DNA from 2 places in the Pseudoalteromonas nanhaiensis genome. Region 2 is predicted to be linked to the other one. Evidence: predicted binding sites of a transcription regulator. Region 2 holds the regulator's gene; the other holds the start of a gene.

Region 1 (10,499 bases), on a different contig from region 2:
GGGTTATAGAAAAATAAAATCTGCTTAGCGGTTTCTAAACTATATGCCTCATCATGGTAACGAACGACAGGTAACTTATCGTTAGCGATCAGATGTACATTGTGCAGTTCATATTCATCACATAGTGCAAATAACTCCCTTGCAAGACGCTTATAAGCACAGCTTACATTACTAAACTGAGCAAAAAACTCATCAGTAGGTTTAAACTCAACTAGCACATACTGGTTAGCACGCGCAGAGCTTGGAATATAGACTCTATGTTGATTGAGCGAAGCCATCTTTTTTCCTTATTGGTAGTGAAACTGACGGCACTATATCGCTAGTCAATGATCATTTTATTGCGTTAGAACAATTTTTTTACCGATTTTGCAGCGTCTGTAAACAATGTATTCAATAATCGGCTTATTATCTTCAATAAACATGGCTCAACTACTGTATGTTAGGGTTTGTTTTTGTAATAATGCATTAGTTTTGTCACCATGCAATATTTTGAGGATTATGCTCCTATGGCGGAAATTGAGAATCGCCCAAGTAACTTTATTAGAACGCGTATCGACGAAGATCTCGCAAGCGGTAAGCATGCGACTACACACACGCGTTTTCCACCTGAACCAAACGGTTTTTTACACATTGGTCATGCAAAGTCTATCTGTTTAAATTTTGGTATTGCCCAAGATTATCAAGGTCTTTGTAACTTACGTTTTGATGATACGAATCCAGAAAAAGAAGACATCAATTACGTAAATTCAATTAAAGAAGATGTGCAGTGGTTAGGTTTTCAGTGGGATGGTGAAATTAAGTATTCATCTAACTATTTCGATGCGTTATACGGCTATGCTGTTGAGCTTATCGAAAAAGGCCTTGCGTATGTGTGTTTCTTATCGCCAGATCAAGCACGTGAATACCGTGGTACTTTAAAAGAGCCAGGTAAAAATAGCCCGTACCGTGATACGCCAGTTGAAGAAAACCTAGCGCTATTTGAAAAAATGCGTAATGGCGAATTCAAAGAAGGCGAGTGTGTACTGCGTGCTAAAATCGATATGGCAAGTTCATTCATGGTATTGCGTGATCCGATTTTATACCGTGTACGTTTTGCTCACCACCACCAAACAGGTGATAAGTGGTGTATTTACCCAATGTACGACTTCACGCACTGTATTTCAGATGCGCTAGAAGGTATCACGCATTCATTGTGTACGCTTGAGTTCCAAGATAACCGTCGTTTATACGATTGGGTATTAGATAACATCAGCCTTGAGTGTCACCCACAGCAAATCGAGTTTTCACGATTAAACCTTGAATACACCATTATGTCTAAGCGTAAATTAAACGACTTAGTGGTTAATGGTCATGTTGAAGGCTGGGACGACCCACGTATGCCAACGATTGCTGGTTTACGTCGTCGTGGTTACACACCTGCGTCAGTGCGTGAGTTCTGCTCTCGTATCGGTATCACTAAACAAGAAAACATGGTTGAAATGGGTATGCTAGAAGCATGTATCCGTGAAGACCTAAATGAACATGCACCACGTGCAATGGCTGTTCTTGATCCGGTGAAGATTGTTATCGAAAACTATGATGCAGATAAAGTAGAGACTTTATCAGTTGCCAATCACCCGAATAAAGAAGAGATGGGCCGTCGTGATGTGCCTTTCACACGTGAGATTTATATCGAGCGTGAAGATTTCCGTGAAGAAGCAAATAACAAGTTCAAACGTTTAGTACTTGATAAAGAAGTACGTTTACGTGGTGCTTATGTAATTAAAGCTGAGCGTGTTGAAAAAGACGAGAACGGTGAAATCACCACTATTTTCTGTTCTTACGATCCAGAAACGCTAGGTAAAAACCCAAGCGATGGCCGTAAAGTTAAAGGTGTAATCCATTGGGTATCAGCCAGTGAGTCAATCACCGCTGAAGTACGTTTATACGACCGTTTATTTAACGTACCAAACCCAGCTGCTGCTGAAGACTTCAATGCAACGCTAAATCCAGAATCACTCGTGGTGCTTGCTAACGCGAAACTTGAACCGTCTCTTGCTAATGCACAAGCAGAGCAGGGCTTCCAGTTTGAACGCATGGGCTATTTCTGTCGTGATAACAAAGCCGACTCACTAGTATTTAATCAAACTGTGGGTCTTCGTGATTCATGGGCAAAGATTGAACAAAAGGGCTAAACTTTTAACTAATTGTTTAAGTTTCTAAGCTTAATAAAAAACCCTTTCATTTTAAAAATGAAAGGGTTTTTTTATAACTATTAAAAGCGATTAAAAATAGCCGCGAATACCTAAGCTAAAGTTACGACCAGGTAGTGGTGCTTTTTCTTTAATAAATGAACTGTGAACGAAACCTAATTCATCCGTTAAGTTATCAGCATTAATGTACAGCTGCGTATCGACAGGGCCTAAATCAAGTTGGTAATTTGCCGATGCGTCAAACAGGGTATAACCGTCAGTTTTTGTCTCATAAGCGGTAATATCTGACTGCTCAAAATAATGAGTGCCTGCTAGGCTAAATTGCCAACCGCCAACAGTATACTGTAGTTCAGAACCAAGTTTGTTTGCTGGAATACGTGGTAGGTAACCTTCGCCATCTTTTAATTTAGCAGTTGTTGAATCACCAAACACTTTAACCAATGTGCTAGGTGACACTTGGTAGTGGACGTCAAACTCAATACCGTAAAGTTTTGCATCTTTACTTGCAAATTGATACACCGCCATTGCGTCTTCGTCAGCCTCTGCTGCTGACTCTAGACCGTGTTCTTCATCGAATACGAGCCCAGTACTTTGCTGGTAATAGTAGTTTTCAATGTCGTTGTAGAAAAAGTTAACGGTGTAACCAAAGTCACCAATAAAGCGGCGGAAACTTAAATCAAAGTTGGTTGCAGTTTCTTGATCGATATCTTCAGGCTCAAAGTGTATTTCTCCGTCTTCGATATGATAACCAAGGCCTAACTCATATGTGCCAGTTGCAATGTGTACACCATTTGAAAGTAGTTCAGCACTAAGAGGCGCGCGCTCTGAACGAGATACGCTAAGCGCAACACTTTGGCCTTCTTGATATTGCCAGATTGCACCTGCAGAAAAACTTAGATTTGTGAAATCTTCGCTGTAATTGATGATTTCTGCTTCTTCGTCATCGTGACCTTCTTCCTCTTCGTGAGCGTGGTCATGATGATGCTCTGCCATACTAACAGCCGAGTCAATTTGGTAATCCTCAATACGTGCGCCCAATTCAACGGTTACATCACCAAATTGACGCTCTTCAAGCATGAATAGTGCATTGGTTTTAGTTACACTTGCTGGTGTAAAGGCTTCTTCACCATCAGCATCGTAGTCTGATTCTGTGTAGTGGTAGCCAGCCATACCGTGCCAAAGGCCTAATTTATGTTCAACGGTTGCACGTGCTTCAGTGGTTTTGTTAGAAAACACAGTGCCAACTGCACCATCTTCAATTTCGGCATGTTTATAGTCTGTGTAACCCACACGTAGTGAGATATTCTCAATCCAGTTATCATGTAGCGCATAGCTCATGTAACCTTGCCAGCGATCTTGCTCTAATTGCGCGAAGACAGACTCTTCGTGTTCTTCTTCACCTTCGTGTTCATCATGATGCTCACCTTCTTCATGCTCTTCGTGATGATGGTGTTCATGGGCAGGAATACCGTAATCTGTTTCGATGCGACCATATGACACACCTAGTGTTAGGTGATCGCCAACATAACTCGTACCAAAATTAACATTTTGGCTATCGATAAAAGTGTTTTCTACACGGTTAGCGGTTTCGTGTTCTTCATGATCTTCACCCTCATGTTCGTCATGCTCTTCAGGAAGCTCGAATGTTGGTGTTTTGTAATCATGACCTTTGCGCTTTGTGCCATCAAAATGGAAGTTGAAGCCTTCATTACCGGTTTCAAGTTTTGCGGCATAAGTATTGGTGTTTGATACTGTGTCATGGGTGTATTGCGCAGCGCCTGTTAAAGTGTCTATATTGTCGGTAGGAATACGATTATCAACAACATTTACCACACCACCTATCGCACCGGAGCCGTAAAGTAGGGTAGCAGGGCCTCGTAGCACTTCAATTTGTTCAGCGGCTAGGCTGTCATTTGATGTTGCGTGATCTGGGCCAATACGTGATGCATCACTGCTATCAAGGCCATTTTGAGTGATTTTCACACGCGGACCATCTAAGCCGCGAATGATTGGGCTTGATGAAACTGGACCAAAATAACTAGCATTCACACCAGGTAGGCCTTTTAGTGTTTCGCCTAAGGTCGGCTTAGCCTTATTTTTAAGATTATCACCAGCCAATACGTTAACAGGTGAGATCATTTCAAGGCTATTTTTATGAAGCGCAGAAGCATAGACAACAACTGTTTCTACAGATGTTGGCGTGAGAGTAATAACTAGATTTTGATTGTCACCATTAATTTCAACACGTTTATCGATAAAATCATCTTTGCTGATGTGTAATTGGCCTTTGTTATCTACATCGATTTTAAACTGGCCTTGTTTATTGGTCACAACGCTTTGTGACTTACCATGAACGTGAACTTCAGCGTTACTGATAGGTTGCTGATTTTTATCTAATACTTGACCTGTGATCACAGCAGCCATTGTTGATTGAGAGAACAGCGCAGCGGCAACAGCACTAGAAAGAATTGAAATTTGCTTCATTATTACTACTTCTAAGTTTGTTGTTGAGTGTTGTGATATAATATAACACTGCAATTTTTTATCTGCAATAACGTTATACTATAACTTTTAACTAAGTCGCGAATTTTACACCGTAAACTATACTTAGAATGTTTCAGTTAGATGGACATTCGTTATGTCTGATAAGAATCGTGTTTTTAAAGCCAATTTTACTATTGCAGATTTGCGCGAACAGCGAAATCACCAAGAGGTTTTCACCACGGCATGTGATAGGCAAGAAAGCTATGAACATTTTGTGTTAAAGCTTTTAAGCTACTGCTTATTTTCTCATAATAAAATGGCAACCATGAACGCACGGCTTAAAAGTAGTGAGCCAGATGTGTCAATTAAAGCCCTTGATGAGCATTATGAAATGTGGCTAGCAGTTGGAGAACCTGATTTTACAATATTGAGTAAAATTGCTAAACGTGTTGACGAACTATGGGTTGTAACTACGCTAAACAATGAGTGGTTACAAGAATATGAGCATCAATTAGAGCTGATAAATAACAGCCATTTAATTGCCTTTGATGGAAACTTTATTGAGCAATTGGCGAGCCATTTGACTAAAAACTTACAGTGGGATGTAACGATAGATCAACAAACAGTAAGTGTCTCAGACAAAGAAAACTTCTACCAAACAAACGATCTTGTGTGGCATTAAAGTTCAATTTTTACCTTACCGTTGGGTTTACTACAACACAGCAACACTTCACCTGAGCGAACAAACGCAAGTGGTTCTTGGTTATAATTCACATCACCTTCGACTAATTTAGCGCGGCATGCGCCACAATAACCTTCACGGCATTGGTAGGGGACGTCTATTTTGTGTTGTTCTAGGCATTCAAGGAGAGATGAACAGCCAGAATCAAATTCGAGACTCTGGCTGTCTGTTCCTGCAAGGATAACCTCTGCAGTAGTGTTAGTGCTCATTACAGATCGAAGTCACCAAAATCTGATGCATCAACCTGAGAATCAATTTGGCCTACAAGGTAAGAGCTAATTTCAGCTTCTTGTGGAGCAACTTGAACGTTGTCTGATACTAACCAAGAGTTGATCCATGGAATAGGGTTACTCTTACTTTCGAACTGTGCAGGTAAGCCAACCGCTGTCATACGCGCATTTGTGATGTATTCAACATATTGACATAAGATATCTTTATTTAAGCCAATCATAGAACCATCTTTAAACAAGTATTCAGCCCAATCTTTTTCTTGCTCAGCAGCTTCAACAAACATCTGAATCGCTTCTTCACGGCATTGTGCAGCAACGATTGCCATTTCAGGATCGTCTTTGCCTTCTTGCATGATATTTAGAATGTGTTGCGTGCCAGATAAGTGGAGCGCTTCATCACGGGCAATAAGCTTGATGATTTTCGCATTACCTTCCATTAGTTCACGCTCTGCGAACGCGAATGAACAGGCAAAGCTTACATAGAAACGAATAGCTTCTAGAATGTTAACCGACATCATAGCTAGGTAAAGTTGCTTTTTAAGGTCAAATAAGCTGACTTTTACTTCTTCACCGTTGATCACATGTTTACCTTCACCATATAGATTGTAAACAGAAATCATATTGATTAAATCATCGTAGTATTTGGTAACCGCATCAGCACGTTCACTGATCTTCTCGTTACTGACGATATCATCAAAGATAAGCTCAGGAGACTGCGTAACGTTACGAATAATATGCGTGTATGAACGGCTGTGAATTGTTTCACTAAACGCCCATGTTTCAATCCAAGTTTCAAGCTCAGGAATAGACACAATGGGTAGTAACGCAACGTTAGGTGAACGACCTTGCACACTATCTAGCAAGGTTTGATATTTCAAGTTGCTTAAAAAGATGTGTTTTTCGTGGTCCGGTAACGCTTGGAAGTCAAGACGGTCTTTACTTACGTCAACTTCTTCAGGACGCCAAAAGAACGATAATTGTTTTTCAATTAGCTTTTCGAAGATAGGGTACTTTTGTTGGTCGTAACGTGACACGTTTACAGTTTGGCCGAAAAACATCGGTTCTTGTAATTGGTTATTATGGTTTCGGCTAAAAGTTGTATATGACATAGTGATTTCTCAAAAAAACAGTCAGGACAAAGCGGGCAAATGAGCCCGCTTTTGTTATGTTATTAATTTAATTAGATTTTACAAGCGCCGCCTGCACAACCGTCATCTTCTACCTCTGGTGTTAGCTCATCTTGAGCATCCGATGCACCGTCACGTGTGTTGTGGTAGTACAAGGTCTTCACACCAAGTTTATAAGCAGTCAGTAGGTCTTTTAATAGCACCTTCATAGGTACTTTACCGCCTTCGTACTTAGATGGATCATAATTAGTGTTTGCAGAAATCGTTTGGTCAACGAATTTTTGCATAATACCAACAAGCTGTAGGTAACCATCGTTTGATGGAATATCCCACAGTAGCTCATAGTTGTCTTTCAGGTTTTCATAATCTGGAACTACTTGCTTTAAGATACCATCTTTACTTGCTTTAACGCTGATATGACCACGTGGTGGCTCAATACCATTTGTTGCGTTAGAGATTTGTGATGATGTCTCTGATGGCATCAATGCAGATAGCGTAGAGTTACGCATACCGTGCTCTTTAATGCTCGCACGTAATGAATCCCAATCTAAATGAAGTGGCTCATTACAGAACTGATCTAGGTCACGCTTGTAAGTATCTGTCGGCATGATGCCTTGAGAATACGTTGTCTCGTTAAATTTAGGACACGCACCGCGTTCTTTCGCTAACTCGTTTGATGCTTTCATTAGGTAATATTGAATTGCTTCAAACGTTTTGTGAGTTAAGGCATTAGCACTACCATCAGAATAACGTTTACCGTTTTTAGCAAGGTAGTATGCGAAGTTAATTACACCTATACCCAGCGTACGACGACCCATCGTTGCGTTTTTAGCCGCAGGAACAGGGTAGTCTTGGAAATCAAGTAAGTTATCAAGGGCACGTACTGCAAGTTCAGCAAGCTCTTCTAACTCATCAAGCGACTCAATCGCACCTAAGTTAAATGCAGATAGCGTACAAAGTGCAATTTCACCTTCTTCATCCATTACATTGCTAAGTGGCTTAGTTGGTAATGCGATTTCTAAACATAGGTTAGATTGACGAATTGGCGCCACAGTCGAGATAAACGGGCTGTGTGTATTACAGTGGTCAACGTTTTGTAAGTAAATACGACCAGTGCTTGCACGCTCTTGAGCAAACATTGAGAATAACTCAATTGCTTTAATACGCTTTTTACGAATTGACTCGTCTTGTTCGTACTTAACATATAGCTCATCAAACTTCGCTTGATCTTCAAAGAATGCATCATATAGACCCGGTACATCTGACGGGCTGAACAATGTGATGTAATCGTCTTTGATTAAACGGCTATACATTAATTTGTTGAACTGGACACCGTAGTCAAGATGACGTACACGGTTGTCTTCAACACCACGGTTGTTCTTAAGGACAAGAAGATTTTCAACTTCTAAGTGCCAAAGTGGGTAGAACAACGTTGCTGCACCGCCACGAACACCACCTTGTGAACAGCTTTTAACCGCTGTTTGGAAGTGTTTATAAAACGGAATACAACCTGTGTGGTACGCTTCGCCGTTACGAATAGGGCTACCAAGAGCACGAATACGGCCCGCGTTAATACCAATGCCAGCACGTTGCGAAACATATTTAACAATCGCAGACGATGTCGCATTAATAGAATCAAGGCTATCACCACATTCAATCAATACACATGAGCTGAATTGACGTGTTGGTGTACGAACACCGGCCATAATTGGTGTAGGTAATGAAATCTTAAATGTAGACACTGCATCATAAAAACGCTTGATGTAATCAAGACGTGTCTCTTTTGGATAATCAGAGAATAAGCTTGCCGCAACTAAAATATATAAAAACTGTGCACTTTCGTAAATTTCGCCAGTAACACGGTTTTGAACTAGATATTTACCTTCAAGTTGCTTTACAGCAGCGTAGCTGAAGTTTAAATCACGATTATGATCAATATATGAGTCTAACTCATCGATTTCTTGCTCTGTGTAGTCGACAAGTAAATGCTGATCGTAACGTTTGTCTTCAACTAATTTTGTAATGTGATCATATAAACGTGGTGGCTCAAATTGGCCATACGCTTTTTTACGCAAGTGGAATACAGCTAAGCGAGCAGCTAGGTATTGATAATCAGGCGTATCTTTTGAGATTTGATCCGCTGCCGCTTTGATGATTGTTTCATGAATGTCGTCGGTGCGAATGCCATCATAAAATTGAATATGTGATTTTAATTCAACTTGTGAGACAGACACATTATTCAGACCTTCTGCGGCCCAAGCGATTACGCGATGGATCTTATCTAGATCGAGTGACTCTTTACGGCCGTCACGTTTGCTTACAGATAGCTGTTGGTTCATAGTTTTGCCTGTATTCCTTGGGAAATTTTAGTTGTAAAGACAAAGGTATTCTTTATGTAATTATTATTATTAAACACTATATGCAGCTAATTGAATAACATTTAGCCACAATATCTGGTGTTGTTTAAATTGCAGATCACAAGATAGTGTGGTCTGCGCTGTTTTGCAAGGGATAGAATTGCCCCATTTTGTGGATAACTATTGGATAAGCGCATTGTGTTAGTGACCATTAACCTTTGAACATTCACAGACGACGAAATTTGTAGAAATCAACTCAAGATCCAGAAAATTTACCGTTTTAAAAAATAAATTTCGACTGATTTTTTTATCATCAAAGAATGTTCAAAAGTGAATCAGATCACAATATATGGTGTTTTAGATAATAAATAACACTATATATGGTTAAAGCCATCAATTGGCGAATGCCAATTAAAATCTGCCTGCCAGCCAAGCGCAGCGTCAACACTCGGTATGTAACCCCAAAGCGCCGTTGCACTGTACATATTAGCTGCTTTTGCAGCTTGAATATCTCGCTCAGCATCACCGATATATAAACAACGAGTTGGATCAACCGCTAAGATCTCAGCTGTATGTAACAGTGGATCCGGTGATGGTTTTGAAACAGCTAATGTATCGCCACTGACAACGGCTTGAGCATTGCTTAAAGATGGGATCGCTTGCACTAAGGGCTCAGTTAAAAAGCCGGGCTTATTGGTCATAATGCCCCACTTAATATTGTTTTGCTCAAGTGCAATTAAAAGCTGCTCGATGCCGTTGAAGCATTTACTGTGTACGGCAATATCATCAGCGTAATAATCGAGTAACTGTTGACGTAAAGCCAGTTGTTCTACATCAGGCCACTTATCACCAAAACCAATCTCTAATAATGCATTGGCTCCGTTTGAAGCTGCAGGACGATAAATATGTTCAGCGACTGGGGCAATATCTGCATCGGCTAATACACGATTTAATGCATGACCCAGATCATCGGCGGTATCAAGGAGCGTACCATCGAGATCAAAAATAAAAGCATCAAAATCGATAGAGGGTGCGTTTACACCACTCATTAGGCTAATTTCTCAAAGTGCAGGATGTAATTAACACTTACATCATCATTTAAACTGTACTGCTTAGAGAACGGGTTATAGTTCAGGCCTGTGCTGGCTCTTACTTTTAATCCCGCTTCTTCTGCCCAGGCAATAAGTTGTGCAGGTTTGATAAACTTTTTATGGTCATGGGTACCTTCAGGCACCATTTTTAAAAGCTTTTCTGCACCCACAATGGCAAACAAGTAGGCCTTTGGTGTTTTGTTTAGTGTTGAAAAGAAGACATCGGCGCCCGGTTTAGCAAGTTCTGCTACAGCACGAATAATAGACGCAGGATCT
Region 2 (10,499 bases):
AGGCTCTGTGAGTCTTTTTCTAAAGGCAAGTAAGAATAAAAAGATCAAAAAGGTGGTTTTGATCATTGCATTACCAATCAAGAAGTAGATAGAAATCATGATTCGACTAAAAACGACTTCTCGACTTGAGAACAATGTGACATCACCAACTTGAGTCGTTTTACCTGAAAACTCAAAAATCAGTGGAAATGTATAACCGAACAAACCTGAAGGCGTGTCCTCAATAATGGCTTCTTCTTGCACTAACTGTTGGCTGTAAAGTTCATGTATATCTAAAGAACGGCCAAGTTGCGAAAGAACTTCACCACTATCGTCACGAACAATAATGCCTTCAATCATGGGGATTGCTAATAAACCTTCAGCGGTCGTAATAGTCTGTTTATCATTAAGTTCCCAAATAGCGCGGGTTAAACTGCGACTAAAGGTTTTTTGCAGTGTTGTTAGTTCATCGCGAATGTAATCTTTGGTGTTAACGTATTCAGCAATAACCTGTCCACATGTCACTACAAAAGTAAGTAGAAAGTAGACCGATAGTACATTTGTTAATAACTCTTTTGACAGGCTTTTTTGTAGCATGGAATATCCATAGCTCCTTGGTGACATGATTAATACATTCAGCTAGTTCTAAAGTTAGCTAATAAATGCTTAAAAATAAATAAATATATCCTTTTTTACTGGAAGTTTATTAATTGTTACTAATTTCTTAATAAACTTAGCCTTACTGCACTAATAAAAGTGTGTTATAAATTTGTACCGTATTTAATTTTAGACTTTTTTTACGTTGTAATTGTGACAACGAAGATTTTATTTCATGGATAATCTTAATTTTACCGTGCTGGTCTGTGATGACTCTACAATAGCCAGAAAACAGGTTGTGCGCTGTTTAGATGATTGTCTCAGTGCTGATATTCAACAAGCCTCAAATGGTCGAGAAGCGCTTGCCTTGTTAAGAAAGCAAAGTTTTGACTTGCTGTGCCTAGATTTAACAATGCCAGAAATCGATGGAATCGAAGTGCTCGAATCAATCAAGGCGGAAAAAATAGAATGCTTTGTTATCGTTATTTCGGCTGATATTCAAGCAGAAATGAAGCAAAGAGTAGTAAGATTGGGTGCAATTGACTTCATTGATAAACCGATAGATATTGTGCGCTTAAAAGCTACTTTGCATAAATTTGGTATTCGTTAACTTTTAAAATTATTTAAATGCATAATTTATCTTTTTTTAAGGGTTGACATCTTGGCTGTTTTTAAGGCAGTCTACAGACTATGAAAACATTTAATCACGCAACGACCATTATTATTACAACCATCATCCTTACGGGATAGTGGCATAGGTCGGTGCAACAAAATTATAGGCCTGTGTTCACTAGAACACAGGCCTTTTTCGTTTATGGAATGAGGAAACATAAATAATGCGAGTATTAAAATTTGGTGGGTCGTCCTTGGCCGACTACGCATGTTTGCAACAGGTAGCTCAGTTAGTTAAAGAAGAACTGAAAGATGAAATGTTATTAGTGCTATCTGCACCGGGTGGCATGACAGACTCTTTGGTTGCATTGGCAAGTACAGCCGAACAAGGTCAAGACTTTAGTGAGCAGTGGCAGAATTTAATTAATCGCTGTGAGCAGCTAAAATCGGCGGTAGAAGCAGACTATGGTCAAGTAGCAAACTGGCCAAACTTAAGTGAGTTAAAAAATAAGCTTGATGGAGTGGCGCTATTAAAATGTTGTCCAGATCAAGTGCGCGCTTATGTAATTAGCTTTGGTGAGCGTATTAGTGTTGCTCTAATGGAGTGTATGCTCAAACAAAGTAATGCACGTTATTTAGAAGCAACAGAATGTATTGCTTCAGTGGGTGGCTACATTGATGCAGAGGCTGACCTTAATGCAAGCAAATTACGTTTTCAAGAAGCGTTAAAAGCTGCCCCAAGCACTATTTATATTATGCCGGGCTTTACTGCTGCGAATGAGCAAGGTGAATTGACTACTCTTGGTCGTAATGGCTCTGATTATTCTGCTGCAATAGCTGCGGCGTGTTTAGACGCTGATGTATGCCAAATCTGGACTGACGTTGATGGTGTTTACAACGCAGATCCGCGTTATATTAAAAAAGCCTCTAAAGTTGATTCGCTATCTTATAAAGAAGCGATGGAGCTTTCTTATTTTGGTGCGAAAGTATTGCACCCGAAAACGATTTTACCTTGTGCCAAAGCGGGTGTGCCGTGCGAGATTAAAAATACTCATAACCCACGTGCCGAAGGTTCTGTGATCAGTAACGACAGTGTATCTAACGAGCCAGTTAAAGCGTTATCAAGTTTACAAAACCTCGCTATGTTGACGGTGTCAGGGCCTGGTATGAAGGGTAAAGTGGGGATGGCATCAAAAGTATTTAATGCCTTGGCTCATGACAATGTCTCAATCGTATTAATTACTCAATCTTCGTGTGAATTTAGTATCAGCTTTTGTGTGCATGAGAGTGACCTATCACTTGCTTTAGAAGCACTGCAAACAGCCTTTGAATTAGAATCGCAAGCTGGTTTAATCGAGCCTGTACAAGTACAACGTAACCTTGCAATTGTCACTTTAGTGGGTGATAACATGCGTGCTCACAAAGGTTTAGCGGCCAAGTTCTTTGCTTCATTAGCTCAAGCACAAGTGAATATTGTAGCTATTGCACAAGATTCAACTGAAAGCGCTATTTCAGCAGTGATTGACGGTGAGCTATGCAACGACGCAGTAAAAGTGTGTCACGAGAACTTCTTTACTCACATCCCATCAATCGACGTGTTTTTACTTGGTTGTGGTTTAGTTGGGCAAGAGCTTATCCAACAATTAGAGCGTCAACAAGCGTGGCTCGAAAAGCGTAATATCAAGCTTAATTTATACGGTGTTGCGAATTCAAAACAGTTATACCTAGACAGTGAAGGTATCGCTTTTGATGGTTGGCAGGATAAACTCGCAGCCTCTGAACAAGGCTTCGACCTTAATTTAGTTGAGCAATTTGTAAAACAAAACCACCTTATTAATCCTGTAATTGTTGATTGCAGCTCAGCCGATAAACTTGCTGCGCAATATGTTGATTTCTTAAATGCAGGTTTCCATGTGGTTGCGGCAAACAAAAAAGCCAATACTAGCTCGTATGCGTACTACCAAGATTTAGTTGCAGCGACACAAAAGAATAACCGTAAGTTTTTATACGAAACAAACGTAGGTGCAGGCTTACCGGTACTTGATAATCTCAAATCATTATTTGGTGCAGGTGACGAACTAATTAAGTTCAGCGGTATTCTATCGGGCTCATTATCGTATATGTTTGGTGCGCTTCAGGATGGTTTATCACTTAGCGAAGCAACATTAAAAGCGAAAGAAAGTGGTTTTACTGAGCCAGACCCGCGTGATGACTTATCGGGCACAGATGTAGCCCGCAAGCTGTTGATCATCGCTCGTGAATCAGGTCTTGAATTAGAACTGAGCGATATCGAAGTAGAGTCTGTATTACCAAAAGGGTTTGCAGAAGGCGACTCTGTTGATGAGTTTATGGCGAAGCTACCTAGTCTAGATGCTGAATTTAACGACCGCATTCAAAGTGCAGCCAGTGAAGGTAAAGTTCTACGTTATGTAGGCACAATTGAAAATGGTCATTGTAAAGTCGGTATTGAGGCTGTCGATAGCAGTCACGCACTTTATGATATTCGCGATGGTGAAAATGCATTAGCAATTTTAAGTCAATACTATCAACCACGTCCGTTCGTGATTCGTGGCTATGGTGCTGGTGCTGAAGTAACGGCTGCAGGTGTATTTGCTGACATCCTCAAAACATTAACACGATAGGAGCAGGTTATGATCCGTGTATATGCACCTGCTTCTATCGGCAATTTTGCAGTTGGGTTTGACGCATTAGGCGCTGCTTTAGCGCCTATCGATGGCACTTTATTGGGTGATGTTGTTGAAGTAAGTCCAGCTGAGCAAGATACTTTTGTATGCTCTGGCGACTATGCCCATAAACTGCCTGCCAATGCAGAAGAAAACCTAGCATATCAATGTTTAATTCACTTTAAAGAACACGTTGCGCCTGCTATGCCAGCGGTAAAACTTGAACTTAAAAAGAATCTACCTATTGGCTCTGGGTTAGGTTCAAGTGCTTGCTCTGTGGTGGCAGCCTTTGCAGCCCTTGATAAATTTGCACAAACCAATTTATCACAAGAGCAACTCATTGAGCTGATGGCTGATTTTGAAGCTATGGTTAGTGGCGGTCGTCATTACGATAACATCACACCATGCTATTTAGGTGGTTTGCAATTAACTGGCGAACTCATTCCCAATAAATCAATTTCGTTACCTGTTGATAATCAATGGTATTACGTGGCGGCTTTTCCTGGCTTTTCGCTAAATACCGCAAAAGCACGCTCAGTACTGCCAAAACAATTGTCAATGCATGACAGTGTTGAATTTGCACAACGTCTTTCGGCTTTTAGCAGTTTACTGCTAACGGGACGCTTTGATGCTGCGCTATCAATCATGACTGATGAAATAGCCGAGCCGCATCGAGCACCCCTTATCCAAGGTTTTGCCGAAGCGAAACAAGCATTACCAGAGCTTGGTGCCGAAATAGTCAGTATTTCGGGTGCAGGCCCAACATTATTCACCGTGTGTAAAAGTTTAGATGCTGCAGAAAAATGCGCAGCTTGGCTGAACGATAATTACATTAATGAGCAGGGTTTCAGCCACATCTGTCAACTCGATCAGCTTGGCACACGAGAGCTTTAAAGAATTTAAGGAAACAACATGCAATTACATAATTTAAAAGATGAATCACAACAGGTGTCGTTTGTTGAAGCGGTAAAAACGGGGTTAGGGCGTAATCAGGGTGTCTTTTTTCCTGATAGCTTAACGCCTATCAAAGATGTTGATGCGTTACTTGATTTGGACTTTGTTAGCCGTAGCAGCAAAATTTTATCACACCTGATTGGTGATGAGATGCCTGCCGATACTGTTGCACAGATGGTGCAAAATGCGTTTAACTTTGATGTGAAATTGGTTGAAGTTGAAAAAGACATGTATTGCTTAGAGCTTTTTCATGGTCCAACGCTTGCCTTTAAGGACTTTGGTGGTCGTTTTATGGCTGAGTGTTTGGCGCAGTTTAACCAAGGCGAAAAAGTAACGATTTTAACGGCAACATCGGGTGATACAGGAGCCGCCGTTGCCCATGCGTTTTATAACAAGCCAAATATTGATGTAGTTATTCTGTATCCGAAAGGTAAAATTTCATTAGCGCAGCAAAAACTGTTCACCACACTTGGCAATAACATTCACTGCTATGCAGTTGATGGTAGTTTTGATGACTGTCAAGGCATGGTCAAAAATGCGTTTTTAGACGATGAAGTAAAACAAAAACTTGGCCTTAACTCAGCTAACTCGATCAATATCAGTCGCTTGGTCGCTCAAGTGTGTTATTACTTTGAAGCAATAGCCCAGTTGCCAAAAGAAAAGCGTAGCAAGGCACATATCTCAGTACCAAGTGGTAACTTTGGTAATGTGTGCGCTGCGATGATCGGTGCTGTACTTGGTATGCCTGTCGCAAAATTGAGTGCAACAACCAACCAAAACGATACTGTGCCACGTTTTTTACAAAGCAAAGAGTGGGCACCGAATGACACGCTTGAGTCATTATCAAACGCAATGGATGTGAGTAAACCGAATAACTGGCCACGTGTTCAATTTATGTTGGATAATAATTGGTTTAGCTATGATGACTTTTACTCAAGTTGTGTTGGCGAAGAAGAAACCAAAGAAGTGATGAAAAAAATTCATCAAACGGGTTATATCGCAGAACCTCATACAGCGATTGCTTATCAAGGCTTAAAAGAAAATTTAGCAGATGGCAGTGCCGGTATATTTTTAGCAACGGCACATCCTGCTAAATTTAAAGAAAGTGTTGAAGATATTTTAGGTATTGAGTTAGCAATGCCTAAGCCTCTAGCAGATGCCCTTGCTAAGCCTTGTTTAGCAGAAGACATCAAGCATGATTATCAACTATTGAGAACAGAGCTTTTAAATAAACTAGCTTAAAGTAATTAAAAGAGCGGCATTGCCGCTCTTTTTTAATGTGATAATGAATGGCTGTGGCGGTTCAATAATCGCATTGCAATTATCACTAACGCACTAAAACATAGTAAAGCACAGCTTAATAAGATGATCTCGTTTTGCGTCCATTGTGTTAAAGTTAGAGCACTAATGAATAAAATAAAGGGTTTAAATTCATAGTAATAGCGCGCTCTTCTTTGTTTAATTCGCTGACTTTTTTGATCTCGTCTTCGCGCTTCTGAGCGCATTCGCCATATGTTTGCACCCAGCAAAAATAACACAATACCAATGAGTGTGTAGAGCAGCTCATGAGGTATGACGATACAGGCAATACCTAAAAACAAATAGCAGTAGGGAACAAGTTCATAAATGGGCTTAGCTAACATTGACTCAAAACATCCTTGATCTGGGTTTGTATTACAAGCTTAGTTTCATTGTGCCCATATGCAAACGCATGATGAACTTTTTACGTTAAATCATATTTTAAAAATATATGTAATGTTTTAAATTTATAAATTTTTATTATGTATCAATAAAAAAATATCATTATTAAAACACTGTGAAATAAATTCAATCCCTGTTTAAATATGTTCATCTTTACAAGATAGGCAAAAGTGCGTTTTAAGCGTACAATATAGCCTTCAAAAAATACCATACACGTTGCCTTAGGAGACCCCATGTTAGAACGTAGCATGAATATTTCGGATTTCGATCCAGAGTTATTTGCAGCCATCACTAAAGAGACGGCTCGTCAAGAAGAGCACATCGAACTGATCGCGTCTGAAAACTACTGTAGCCCACGCGTACTTGAAGCGCAGGGTTCTCAGCTTACCAACAAATATGCTGAAGGTTACCCAGGCAAACGTTACTATGGCGGTTGTGAACATGTTGATGTTGTTGAGCAGCTAGCAATTGACCGTGCTAATGAATTATTCGGTACTGATTACGCTAACGTTCAACCTCATGCGGGTTCACAAGCAAACGCAGCTGTTTTCCAAGCACTTCTTCAGCCACATGATACAGTACTAGGTATGAGCTTAGCTCATGGTGGTCACTTAACTCACGGTTCACACGTTAACTTTTCTGGTAAAACGTACAATGCAATTCAATACGGCCTAAATGACGAAACAGGCGAAATTGATTACGCTCAAGTTGAAGCGCTAGCATTAGAGCACAAACCAAAAATGATCATCGCTGGTTTCTCAGCATACTCAGGTATCGTTGATTGGGCTAAATTCCGTGAAATCGCTGACAAAGTTGGTGCATACTTATTCGTAGATATGGCTCACGTTGCTGGTCTTATCGCAGCGGGTGTATACCCAAGCCCAATCCCTCACGCACACGTTGTTACTACGACAACTCACAAAACATTAGCGGGCCCTCGTGGCGGTCTAATCGTTTCTGCATGTGGTGATGAAGAAATCTACAAAAAGCTAAACAGCGCAGTATTCCCTGGCGGTCAAGGTGGTCCTTTATGCCACATCATCGCTGCTAAAGCAGTTGCTTTCAAAGAAGCATTACAACCAGAATTTAAAGCGTACCAAGCTCAAGTGGTAAAGAACGCTCAAGCTATGGTTGAAGTTCTTCAAGAGCGTGGCTACAAAGTTGTTTCTGGTAAAACAGACAACCACTTATTCCTTCTTGACCTAATCGATAAAGATATCACAGGTAAAGATGCTGACGCTGCACTAGGTAACGCTAACATCACTGTAAACAAGAACTCAGTTCCTAATGACCCACGTTCACCGTTCGTAACGTCTGGTCTTCGTATTGGTTCTCCGGCTATTACTCGCCGTGGTTTCAAAGAAGCAGAGTCAAAAGAGCTTGCTGGCTGGATCTGTGACGTACTAGACAACATCAATGATGAGTCTGTACAAGCTGAAGTAAAAGAGAAAGTTAAAGCTATCTGTAAAAAATTACCAGTTTACGCTTAATTATTGGTTGAACCGTAATTAAGATAACAATAGCGTTGTTTTTTGCTATTATAAAGGCCGCTTAATAAGCGGCCTTTTTTGTTTTTAATAAACGGAAGTTGAACTCTATGCATTGTCCTTTTTGCACCGCAAAAGATACTAAAGTAATTGATTCTCGACTTGTTGGCGGCGGCCACCAGGTTAGGCGTCGACGTGAATGTAACGAATGTCACGAACGTTTTACCACCTTTGAAGGCGCAGAACTTGTGATGCCAAGAGTCATAAAGCAAGACGGTAGTCGTGAACCATTTAATGAAGACAAATTACTCAATGGCTTGCATCGTGCGCTAGAAAAACGCCCTGTCAGCACCGAGCAGGTCGATGAAGTGGTCAACATTATTAAATCTCAGCTTCGTGCCACGGGTGAACGTGAAATTTCTAGCCATTTAATTGGTGAGTGCATTATGGAGTCACTAAAAAAACTAGATAAAGTGGCTTATGTTCGCTTTGCATCAGTTTACCGTTCTTTTGAAGATATTCGCGAGTTTGGTGAAGAAATCGCTCGTTTAGGTGATTAACTATGTCATTCACAGAACTTGATACGGCTTATATGGCACGCGCCATAGAGCTAGCTAAACAAGGTCGTTTTACTACAACACCAAACCCTAATGTTGGCTGTGTACTGGTTAAAGATGGCGAAATAGTCGGTGAAGGATTTCATCAACTAGCAGGGCAGGGCCATGCTGAAGTTAATGCTCTGGCAGTGGCTGGCGATAATGCAAAAGGTGCCACCGCATATGTGACTTTAGAACCTTGTAGTCATTATGGACGCACACCGCCTTGTGCCGAAGGTTTAAAAGCAGCGGGTGTTAGCAAAGTTATAGCTGCCATGGTCGACCCAAACCCAGCGGTGAGTGGTCGCGGTCTACAGATTTTAGCTGATGCAGGTATCGCTGTAGCATCAGGTTTACTTGAACAACAAGCGCGCGATTTAAACAAAGGCTTTTTAAAGCGCATGGAAACTGGGTTGCCATATGTGATTTGTAAAATGGCTTGCAGTTTAGACGGTAAAACTGCGCTAAATAATGGCCAAAGTAAGTGGATTACAGGGCCTAAAGCGCGCCAAGATGTGCAAGCATTTCGTGCCCAAAGTTGCGTGGTACTCACTGGTGCAGATACGGTTATGACCGATAATGCCAAACTTAATGTACGCATTGATGAGCTGCCATTTGATATGCCAACGTCACTGCCTTTGCGTCAACCTACTCGTGTGATTATTGATTCACAAAATAGGTTAACGCCTGAACTTGCATTATTTAGCATTGAAAGTCCGGTGATTATTTTCACTACATCGCTTGATAAACAGCATCAATGGCCTCACTTTGTTAAACACGAAGTTGTACCAGCAGTTAATAATAAAGTTGATTTATCAGCGGTTTTAAAGCGTCTTGCTGAGCTGCAATTTAACCATATTTGGCTCGAAGCAGGTGCGACCCTTGCCGGTGCATTTGCTGAGCAAGATTTAATTGATGAATACATTGTTTATATTGCCCCTAAGTTAATAGGTGATATGGGGAAAAGCTTACTAAACTTTGCAGAAGTTACCATGATGAGTGATATCACTGAACTGACCTTTACTGATACAGTGATGATTGGCGACGATATTCGCTTAACAGCGACAAAAGCAAAGCAAGCCACACACATTGAAAATAAAGAGTAGCACTATGTTTACTGGAATTATTGAAGCAACAGGTAAAATTGTTGAACTAACACAAAAGCAAGGTGACCTAGCTATTCGTATTCAAAGCACTAATTTGGATATGAAAGACGTTAAGCTCGGTGACAGTATTGCCACCAATGGTGTGTGTTTGACGGTTGTCGCTAAACATAGCGATGGTTTTAGTGCTGACTTATCAAACGAAACAATCAGCTTAACGGGCTTTGCTCACTATAAAAAAGGTCAAACAGTTAACCTTGAAAAAGCCATGCAACCACTTTCTCGCTTAGGTGGGCATTTAGTATCTGGTCATGTTGATGGTATTGCGACTGTAGAAAGTATCAGTCCTAATGCCCGTGCAACAGAGTACTGGCTAAGTACTGACAATGATTTAATGAAGTACATTCCTTACAAAGGTTCGGTATGTATTGATGGTATTAGTTTAACGGTCAACGAGGTCGAGCAAAACCGCTTCAAGTTGACTATTGTTCCGCATACCGCAGAGCAAACAACGATTGCAGAATTTCAAGTGGGTACTCAGGTGAACCTAGAAGTTGACCAGATTGCTCGCTATTTAGAGCGTCTAATAAAAGGGGCCGAACAACCTTCCCGTTCAGACATATCAATGAGCTTGCTAGCACAAGCTGGTTTTATTAAATAAGCAAAGATACGTCACTATTAATCATACTCTCATGGGCACATTATGAATCTACACAGCGCGCAAGAAATTATCGATGACATTAAAGCCGGTAAAATGGTTATTTTAATGGACGATGAAGACAGAGA

What was found. The regulator NrdR, encoded in region 2, represses ribonucleotide reductase genes. The targets are predictions, from matches to a motif close to AAACACNANATNTNGTGTTT.
Region 1: a site for NrdR is predicted at 9,218-9,237, ahead of nrdA (class 1a ribonucleoside-diphosphate reductase subunit alpha). Genes of this name have one in related genera too.

What each region holds. Positions count from the first base shown of each region.
Region 1 is NZ_JBPNYQ010000003.1:139,170-149,668, reverse strand. Features, by position in the region: gene ACSFVZ_RS04710 (DUF3083 family protein) at 1-278, opposite strand, end outside; gene glnS (glutamine--tRNA ligase) at 507-2,174, shown strand; gene ACSFVZ_RS04700 (TonB-dependent receptor) at 2,265-4,676, opposite strand; gene ACSFVZ_RS04695 (YaeQ family protein) at 4,831-5,358, shown strand; gene yfaE (class I ribonucleotide reductase maintenance protein YfaE) at 5,355-5,627, opposite strand; gene nrdB (class Ia ribonucleoside-diphosphate reductase subunit beta) at 5,627-6,757, opposite strand; gene nrdA (class 1a ribonucleoside-diphosphate reductase subunit alpha) at 6,829-9,114, opposite strand; gene ACSFVZ_RS04675 (HAD family hydrolase) at 9,507-10,181, opposite strand; gene ubiG (bifunctional 2-polyprenyl-6-hydroxyphenol methylase/3-demethylubiquinol 3-O-methyltransferase UbiG) at 10,181-10,499, opposite strand, start outside.
Region 2 is NZ_JBPNYQ010000010.1:118,698-129,196, forward strand. Features, by position in the region: gene ACSFVZ_RS10905 (sensor histidine kinase) at 1-576, opposite strand, end outside; gene ACSFVZ_RS10910 (response regulator) at 812-1,186, shown strand; gene thrA (bifunctional aspartate kinase/homoserine dehydrogenase I) at 1,413-3,830, shown strand; gene thrB (homoserine kinase) at 3,840-4,766, shown strand; gene thrC (threonine synthase) at 4,785-6,068, shown strand; gene ACSFVZ_RS10930 (hypothetical protein) at 6,101-6,469, opposite strand; gene glyA (serine hydroxymethyltransferase) at 6,761-8,017, shown strand; gene nrdR (transcriptional regulator NrdR) at 8,125-8,574, shown strand; gene ribD (bifunctional diaminohydroxyphosphoribosylaminopyrimidine deaminase/5-amino-6-(5-phosphoribosylamino)uracil reductase RibD) at 8,577-9,716, shown strand; gene ACSFVZ_RS10950 (riboflavin synthase) at 9,721-10,374, shown strand; gene ribBA (bifunctional 3,4-dihydroxy-2-butanone-4-phosphate synthase/GTP cyclohydrolase II) at 10,417-10,499, shown strand, end outside.